3 regions of the Pradoshia sp. Z5_111 genome follow, and region 3 is predicted to be linked to each of the others. Evidence: riboswitches for the same ligand, from Rfam matches in the RefSeq annotation. Region 3 holds a riboswitch; each other region holds the start of a gene.
What was found. Region 3 has a riboswitch for S-adenosylmethionine ahead of AC4D4A_RS04545 (methionine ABC transporter ATP-binding protein). Riboswitches for the same ligand answer to the same signal wherever they lie in the genome.
Positions count from the first base shown of each region.

Region 1: it holds a riboswitch for S-adenosylmethionine, as region 3 does, so the genes downstream of both, metK (methionine adenosyltransferase) here and AC4D4A_RS04545 (methionine ABC transporter ATP-binding protein) in region 3, are expected to answer to the same signal.
Region 2: it holds a riboswitch for S-adenosylmethionine, as region 3 does, so the genes downstream of both, AC4D4A_RS06535 (methionine ABC transporter ATP-binding protein) here and AC4D4A_RS04545 (methionine ABC transporter ATP-binding protein) in region 3, are expected to answer to the same signal.

Region 1 is NZ_JBZCPQ010000006.1:28,572-31,735, forward strand. Features, by position in the region: gene pckA (phosphoenolpyruvate carboxykinase (ATP)) at 1-1,271, opposite strand, end outside; SAM riboswitch class I at 1,650-1,777, shown strand; gene metK (methionine adenosyltransferase) at 1,911-3,110, shown strand.
Region 2 is NZ_JBZCPQ010000002.1:468,654-471,817, forward strand. Features, by position in the region: gene AC4D4A_RS06530 (methionine ABC transporter permease) at 1-407, opposite strand, end outside; gene AC4D4A_RS06535 (methionine ABC transporter ATP-binding protein) at 425-1,444, opposite strand; SAM riboswitch class I at 1,567-1,678, opposite strand; gene AC4D4A_RS06540 (YrzE family protein) at 1,908-3,164, shown strand, end outside.
Region 3 is NZ_JBZCPQ010000002.1:32,200-35,363, forward strand. Features, by position in the region: gene AC4D4A_RS04540 (methionine ABC transporter permease) at 1-221, opposite strand, end outside; gene AC4D4A_RS04545 (methionine ABC transporter ATP-binding protein) at 218-1,249, opposite strand; SAM riboswitch class I at 1,363-1,475, opposite strand; gene AC4D4A_RS04550 (O-acetylhomoserine aminocarboxypropyltransferase/cysteine synthase family protein) at 1,571-2,890, opposite strand; SAM riboswitch class I at 2,978-3,086, opposite strand.

The sequences.
Region 1 (3,164 bases), on a different contig from region 3:
ACCAGATATACCTGAACTTGATGCTCCTCAATATTTTTGCCAAGCATCTCAGCATATTTTGTTGGATGTAATGGTAAGAACGGTGAACCGAAGCAGGTAGAAAACGTTGCCTGTGGTGAAGTAATTCCGAGTTCAGTTCCTGCCAATTTACTCGTATAACCGCTTAGGAAATGATACATTGCCTGTTCTTTTGTTAACTTGCTGATTGGAGGCAGAACACCAAAAGCATCAGCAGTTAAGAAGATGATGGTATTGGGATGGCCTGCTATACTTGGTGTGACGATATTCTGCATGGCTTCGATTGGGTAAGCTGCCCGGGTATTTTCAGTTAACATTCCATTATCATAGTCAGCAATTCTCGTATCTTCGTCTACAACTACATTCTCTAGTACAGAACCAAAGCGAATGGCATTAAAAATTTGAGGCTCTTTTTCCTCTGTGAGATTGATGCATTTTGCGTAACAGCCGCCTTCAATGTTAAATACCCCATCAGGAGACCAGCCATGTTCGTCATCACCTATTAGGCGGCGATTTGGATCGGCTGATAAAGTAGTCTTTCCAGTACCTGATAGGCCAAAGAAAAGAGCTACATCTCCCTCAAAACCTACATTTGCTGAACAATGCATAGAGAACACATTATTCTCAGGCAGCAGGTAATTCATGATTGAAAAAATGGATTTTTTCATTTCACCTGCATACTCAGTGCCTCCAATTAAGACCACTTTTTTTTCGAATGAAATGATGATAAACGTCTCAGAGTGTGTACCGTCCACAAGAGGGTTTGCTTTAAAACCTGGTGCTGAGATAATAGTAAACTCAGGCGAATGGTTTTCAAGCTCATCTTTAGTGGGGCGGATAAACAACTGATGTACAAATAAATTGTGCCAGGCATATTCATTGATTACTTGTATAGGAAGGCGGTAGTCTGTTGCAGCTCCAGCAAACCCATTAAATACAAATAATTCATCTCGTTTTTCGAGGTAATCGATAACTTTATCATATAATTTAGAAAATGCATCTTCAGATATTGCTTGATTGACGCTTCCCCAGGCTATTTTATCTTTAGTAGCAGCTTCCTCTACAATATATTTATCCTTTGGGGATCTGCCGGTATATTTACCTGTTTCAGCTTTAATAGCTCCAGTAGATGTGAGGATGCCCTCTTTTCTGGTTAATACTTTTTCAACTAGTTGTGGCACTGAAAGCTGAATGTGAATATTATCATGAGTAAGTAATTGTTTCAATTCATTGGAAACTCCTACACTGTTCATAAGGTATCATCCTTTTCCAGAATTTTGGTAAGTATATTATATGGAAATTAGTATAACACATTTAATTGATTTATCCATACTAATTGTGTTAATTTTCAAAACAATTGATTAATATAGTATATAAGAATAATTATTATTATTTTCCATAGTGAAAAAAACAGTGATATTAGTCAACCTTTATGGATAAATAACAATGTATATTTATTTGAATATTCGTAAATTAATTATATCAATATCATAATAGAAATGCGAATCTTAAGGTCGGAATGTGTTTCTTTTAGGAAAGGATGAAGCTTCAGGTCTATCTTAACAATATATTCCTGCTTATTTATTGACAGAAAATGATGGATAAGATATTATATACATTTGATATGGATACTCTTATCAAGACTCGGTGGAGAGACGAGCTCTATGAAGCCGGGGCAACCTGCAGTTTGATTCCTTTAATGGAAATCACGCAAAGGTGCTAACTTGATGCAAGGTTATAATGCCTTGAACGATGAGAGTGAAAGGCCGATTTCTGAGACTCAGACCTTTCCTCTTTTCTTTATAAAGGGGAAAGGTCTTTTTTCGTATAATCAGGAGATAATTAAAGATAATGAGTAGCCATAAACAGGGAAACTGAAGGAGGAAATATACATGTCTAATAAAAGACATTTGTTTACATCAGAATCTGTAACAGAAGGTCATCCGGATAAAATTTGCGATCAGGTTTCTGATGCCATTTTGGATGAAATATTAGCAAAGGATCCAAATGCAAGGGTAGCCTGCGAAACATCTGTTACCACTGGATTAGTTTTAGTAGCGGGAGAAATCACTACTTCTACGTATGTGGATATTCCAAAAATTGTACGTGACACAATCAAAGGGATTGGTTATACTCGTGCAAAATATGGTTTCGATGCAGAAACATGCGCTGTCTTAACCTCTATTGATGAACAATCTGCAGATATCGCCCAAGGTGTAGACCAAGCTTTGGAATCAAGAGAAGGCACGATGTCAGATGAAGAGATTGAAGCAATTGGGGCGGGAGATCAGGGTCTAATGTTCGGTTTTGCCTGCAACGAAACAGAAGAATTAATGCCTCTTCCTATTTCTCTTGCTCACCAATTATCTCGAAAGCTGGCTGAAGTTCGTAAACAAGATGTTCTGCCATACTTGCGTCCTGATGGAAAAACACAAGTCACAGTGGAATATGATGAAAACAAAAATCCGGTTAGAATTGATACAATCGTAATCTCTACTCAACATGACGCGGATACAACACTGGAGCAAATTAAGAAAGACTTAAAAGAACAAGTAATAAAACCGGTTGTTCCAGCTCACCTTATTGATGAACAAACTAAATATTTTATTAACCCAACGGGCCGTTTTGTTATCGGAGGTCCACAAGGGGATGCAGGCTTGACTGGCCGTAAAATTATCGTAGACACGTATGGTGGATATGCACGTCACGGTGGTGGAGCATTCTCTGGTAAAGATGCTACAAAGGTAGACCGTTCTGCTGCCTATGCAGCCAGATATGTAGCTAAAAATATTGTAGCAGCAGGTCTTGCAGATAAAGCAGAAGTTCAGCTGGCTTACGCGATTGGTGTAGCTCAGCCAGTATCTATATCCATTGATACGTTCGGTACAGGTAAAATTGAAGAGGAAAAATTAATTGAATTAGTACGTGCTAACTTTGATCTGCGCCCTGCAGGAATCATAAAAATGCTTGATTTAAGACGTCCGATTTATAAACAAACAGCAGCTTACGGACATTTTGGACGCAATGATTTAGATCTTCCTTGGGAGAAAACGGATAAAGTAGAAGTACTGCGTACGGAAGCTAACATCTAAGATAAACAGCATAAACATTTCTAGAAAGAGGGATAAGCCCTCTTTCTTTTTTTG
Region 2 (3,164 bases), 440 kb from region 3:
AACCGAAAAATAATCTGCCATTCAGTCGCGCCCATTGACTGAGCTGCTTCAATAATTCCCTTATCAACTTCCAATAATGAATTTTCAACCAATCTGGCAATATAAGGACCTGCATAAAATACAAGCGGTACAATGGCGGCATTCGTTCCAATCGCCGAACCAACAACCAATCGTGTAAATGGAATCAAAGCCACCAATAAAATAATGAAGGGAACCGAGCGTAAAATATTAATGATTGGGTTCAATATATTAAACACCCACTTATTCTCCAGAATGTGACCCTTTCTCGTTATGACGAGTAAAATCCCTAAAGGCAATCCAATCACGGCCGCGAATAGTAAGGAGAAGAAAACCATATAGAGTGTGTCACTGAATCCAATCAGTAACTGTTCAAGTGTAATTTCCATTCCTAAAAACTGTTCATTCATGATAGCTTAACCTCCTGCAAGAGCACATCCTCACTCTCTATGTATTGGATCGCCTTCTTTATTTCTTCTGTTTCACCGATGACCTCAACGATTAAATTCCCAAAAGGGGTTTCCTGTATTTCAGAAATATTGGCAGAAAGAACACTTAAATGGACATCAAAACTTTTCGCCACTGTTGAAAGTAGATGCTTGCCAGACGAAGATCCCAAAAAATTAAGTTTCCAAACTGCTGGTTTATTCTCCTTTAAGGATTTCAAAAAGCTCTGCGGAATCTCGTCGTGAATGACTGTTCTAACAAACCGCTTGGCAACCTCAGTGGTTGGCTTGGAAAAAATATCAAGAACAGGACCCTGCTCAACAACCCTCCCATTTTCCATGACAGCGACCTTATTGCATATCTCTTTAATCACCGAGATTTCATGTGTAATAAGCAAAATTGTTATATTGTATTCTCGGTTTATTTTTTTCAATAGCTCTAAAACATCCCTTGTCGTCTGCGGATCCAATGCCGATGTAGCTTCGTCACATAGCAGGATAGATGGATTCGTGGCCAGAGCTCTCGCAATTCCAACCCTCTGCTTCTGTCCCCCTGACAATTCATCCGGGTAACTTCGACCCTTAGCTGATAACCCCACGAACTCCAGTAATTCTCGAACTCTATTTTGAATCGTTTCTTTACGAACGCCGGATAGTATCAATGGAATCGCTACATTATCAAATACCGTCTTAGATTGAAGTAAATTGAAATGTTGAAAGATCATCCCGATTTTCTTTTTCTCTGCCCTTAATTCCTTTGCTTTGAGACTGGCAAACGATTTACCATTCACAAGGACCTCCCCCTCAGTAGGCCGTTCAAGCATATTAACTAAACGCAAAAGTGTACTTTTCCCGGCCCCGCTGTATCCTACCACTCCAAAAATATCCCCTTTTTCAACCGTTAAATGAATGCCTCTCAGAGCATCTACGCTTTGACCATTTGCTTGATATGACTTTTTTATGTTTCGAAACTCAATCATGTTCTCTCCTCCAGGCCTAAAAAATTCGAAATGCAAAAAGCCCCTTCTGTCATTAGACAGAAGAGGCTTTGTATGAACATATACATAAAAAGACAAGTAGAAATATGTTCGCTTAAAGCTTCCTCTTATCTCTCAAACAGATGTTTGTTGGAATTAGCACAGTATTTTTACCATAGTAAAAATCCGCTGCCGAAGTATCATAGGGCCAAATCCCTCCACTTCTCTCGATAAGAATCGCTTGCTATTCAATTAAATTTGATGTTTCCAACTATATCCTATCTTGTTTAGCAATGTCAATAATAATTTATAATATTTAAAATATTTTTGATTTATAATAAAGAATACCCTAAATCAAGTTACAGCAACTAAAATTCATGAATATTTCCAATTCATGAATCATTGTGGTCAGTTATTCGTATAGGATATTAAGGGAAATTATGAAAAAAATAAGGAGGGGTACTTTATGGGAAATATCTTCATCTATTCCATTATCATTGGGGTTATATCGGCACTTATTCTTGTGCCATTCAAAAATAATGAAAAATTACGTATCCACATGAAGGGGAAAACTAGGCTACTTGTTTTTGTCAGTTTAGCTGCATTAATCACAATTGGAGCATTTTTATTTTATTACTTCACCCTTTTGGATCAAACTATCTCCTCTCTTTGGATTTACGTCATCATACTAACTCTATTGGGTTCAATGATTGCTACGGGTATGGAGAGAACTATTAAAGGTATTTTATTTGCAGGTAGTTTGCTTGTCGGCCTCTATTTTTTAACAGCATTTCTGTTTAATGCTGATGAAAAGTATACAATAGCCAAAATGGACGTCAAAGAAGAAATACAAACATTTGATGAAAATAAAAAGCCGGCCAGCGTGCCTCCTCAATACGCCCGCAATAAAATGAAAAAAGCATTTGGCCAGGTACCAAATACGAGCTACTACGAATTAGGAAATTTGCAAATCCAAAAAGTAAATGGTGAGTATGTTTATATTGCTCCAGTCGAATTTTCAGGATTCTTCAAATGGCTGAAAGGGAAAGAAACTCCTGGATACTTTATATTAAGTGCCACAGATTCATCAGCCAACCCTAAATTTATTGAGGCAGAAATGATCTACACTCCTTCTGCATTCTTCAATAAAGAAACAGAGCGCCGTATTCGTCTACAGTACCCATCCTACATATTCTATGGGGATTCACAGCTTGAAGTAGATGATAATGGCACACCATTTTATATTCGTTCTTATGGTGATTTTGTCTCTGCCAGAAATGGCTTCCAGGTAAAAGGTGTTGTAGTGATGGATGCCAAAACTGGGAAGTCCAACTCTTATACCCTTTCTGAAGCGCCTGAATTTATTGATGGTTCGGTTGCACCAGAGGTCGTCAGTACACAAAACAGCTACTTTGGAAATTATATTCATGGATATTGGAATAGCCTGTTTGGAAAATCAGATGTTAAACTGCCTTCTGATGAGGGTACCGAGGCGAATGTAAGTCCGATCTTTGATGAAAATGGAGATATGTATTATTTCACTGATTTCACGAGTCCTAAAGAGGGCGTCGATTCTATGCTCGGCTATGCGCTCACAAATTCCAGGACGGGTAAAGCTGTCTATTATACAGGTAATATGGAGGAATCCTACATGGATTCACAGGGCGCCCTGCAAATTATCGAGAAGAAATTTATAGAAAAGAAATGGGAAGGAAAAATGCCC
Region 3 (3,164 bases):
ATAAATGGAATGGAACGGAATATGTTAACGAAAGCACCTACGATTCCGTAAATCACTTTGTTTTCCCACATATTCCCCTTTGAGGTCAAGAATAATAGTAGACCCAATATAATTCCAAGGAAAAAAGTTGCGATTAATGAGACACCTGTCATATACAAGGTTTCCCATGTCTTTTCATAAATTCGTTCCCAAACTACATTTGGTAATAATGTTTCCATCATTCTGAAATCACCTCCACACCAATTTCCTGATTGTGGAGATAGTCAATTGCTTTTGCCACTTCAGCAGCATCACCGTCTACATGAATAAATAATGTTCCATAGGACCCGTGCTGAGTCTGCGATATTTTACCCTGCAATATGTTTACATTGATTTTGTAAGAGCGGATAACCTCTGATAAAACAGGGGTTTCAGCTGATTCACCAATAAAGGATAATTGTACAACTTTACCCGTCGGATATTCAGCAAGCAAATGCTCAATCGTCTCTTTCGTTTCTTCTGGCTCAGTCACTTGCTGGACAAATCGTTTAGTAATCGGAGCATTCGGTTTTTTAAATACATCAAGTACTTTTCCGCTCTCCACTACTTTCCCCATCTCCATCACAGCAACGCGATGACAGATTTTACGAATAACATGCATTTCATGAGTAATTAATACGATTGTCAAGCCAAGCCTTTTATTTATATCAACGAGTAAATCCAAAATATCGTCTGTAGTCTGAGGATCAAGTGCTGATGTCGCCTCGTCACAAAGAAGAACCTGCGGATTGTTCGCTAATGCACGCGCTATACCGACTCGCTGTTTCTGACCGCCGCTTAACTGAGACGGATAAGCATTTTCACGGCCATCCAATCCTACCAGACTTACAAGCTCCTTTACTCTCTCTTTACGTACCTTGCTTGGTACCCCTGCAATTTCTAAAGGAAACTCTATATTTTCACTGACTGTCCTTGACCAGAGGAGATTAAAGTGTTGGAAAATCATACTTATTTCCATTCTGGCTTTTCTTAATTCAGCGCCCTTTATAGCAGCCATATCTTTGCCTGCCACCAAGACACTTCCTTCTGTTGGCTTCTCTAAACCGTTCAGCATTCTAATGAGAGTACTTTTTCCCGCACCGCTGTACCCGATAATTCCAAAGATCTCGCCCTTTTCAATAGACAATGAGACTTGATCCACTGCTTTGACAGCTGATGAACGTTTAAATGTTCCTGAGAAGGTCTTCGATACATCACGTAATGTAATCATGAAAAGTTCACCTGCTCTTTCTATCAACCTATAATTAAAGAATAACTTCAGTTAAACAAAAATGCCTTTCTGCGGAGGCAGAAAGGCATGATTAATTTATAACATGTTCCTTTCTCTCATCTCCCAGGATCTATTATCCTGTGTGAATTGGCACCTTTTCAATCATAAATGATTGCCGGTTGCCGGGCTTCAAAGGGCACAATCCCTCCACCGCTCTTGATAAGAGTACATAAACTATTCAATTAATTCTAACTGTCTGCTATCCTATCATGTTAAAGAAAGAACTGTCAACACCAAAGTCTGCATAGCATATTCAATATGTTATTTCACAGCCGCCTCAGCGGAAGCTATACCTGTTGCTTTTTCAATAGCAAGCTCCAATTCTTCAATTAGATCTTCTGCATTTTCAATTCCAACAGACAGTCTGATTAAATCCTCCTGCACACCAGATGCTTTTAATCCCTCTTCACTTAATTGCTGATGAGTCGTGCTTGCCGGATGGATAATTAAGCTCTTTGCATCCCCCACATTGGCCACATGGGACCACAGTTCAACGGAATCAATCAGTTTTTTACCTGCCTCGCGTCCACCCTTTATTCCAAAAACAACGACTGCTCCAGCACCTTTGGGTAAATATTTCTTCGTTTTTTCGTAATCAGGGTGATCTGAATCTCCTGGATACAAGACCCATGATACAGCCGGATGCTGTTTTAAATAATCAACTATTAATCTCGTATTGGCTATATGCTCCTTCATCCTCACATGCAGAGTTTCCAATCCGAGAATAAATTGAAAGGCATTGTACGGGCTTAAGGAAGGACCTAAATCTCTCAACAGCTGAACTCTAGCCTTCACAATAAATGCTGCTGCACCAATTGCTTCACTGTAAATCAGATCATGATAACTTGGATCCGGTTCTGTAAAGCCCGGAAATTTAGATGAATTCCAGTCAAACTTCCCTCCATCGACTATGACCCCACCTAATGTGGTTCCATTTCCAAGCAGCCATTTCGTAGCTGAGTGTACGACGATATCCGCTCCAAACTCAATCGGACGTGATAAATAAGGAGTAGCAAATGTATTATCAATGATTAATGGAATTCCAGCTTCATGAGCAATTTCCGCCACCCGTTCAATATCAAGAACCTGCAGGCTTGGATTTCCAATCGTTTCTCCAAAAATAGCTTTGGTCTTTGAAGTAATCGCTTCTCTAAAATTTTCTGGATCACTTGGATCCACGAACCTTACGTTAATACCATACTTAGGAAGAGTATTGGCAAATAAATTGTAGGTTCCGCCATATAGAGTGGATGCAGAGATAATTTCATCACCTGCTCCCGCAATATTTAGAATGGAGAGTGTTATAGCTGCAGCACCACTTGAAACAGCTAAAGCTCCAATGCCACCTTCTAATTCGGCTATGCGTTCTTCGAATACACTTGAAGTGGGATTATGAATTCTAGTATAAATATAGCCAGATTCAGCTAATCCAAATAAATCCGCAGCATGATCTGTGTCTTTAAATAAATAAGCATTCGTCTGGTAAATCGGCACGCTTCTCGCTCCAGTTACCGAATCCTGCTGCAATCCTCCGTGTATACCTACTGTTTCAAACCGATACTTCTTTTCTTCATTTGCCATTCTACATCTCTCCATTTCATTTTAAGTAGAGAAGTGAGTAAATGAAAAAACCTCTTCATATAAGAAGAGGCAGGCATTTTCCATCTCTCCTTATCTCCCGGATTTATTTGTATCCGCAGGAATTGGCACCGTGTATTATAAAAATACCGGTTGCCGGGCTTCAACGGGCCAGTCCCTCCACCTCTCTTGATAAGAACCAAGTATTAAGTTGTTAAAACTATAGCATATGGGGAAATTTGAGTCAACTGATTATTCTGAATTTTTAATTATATAT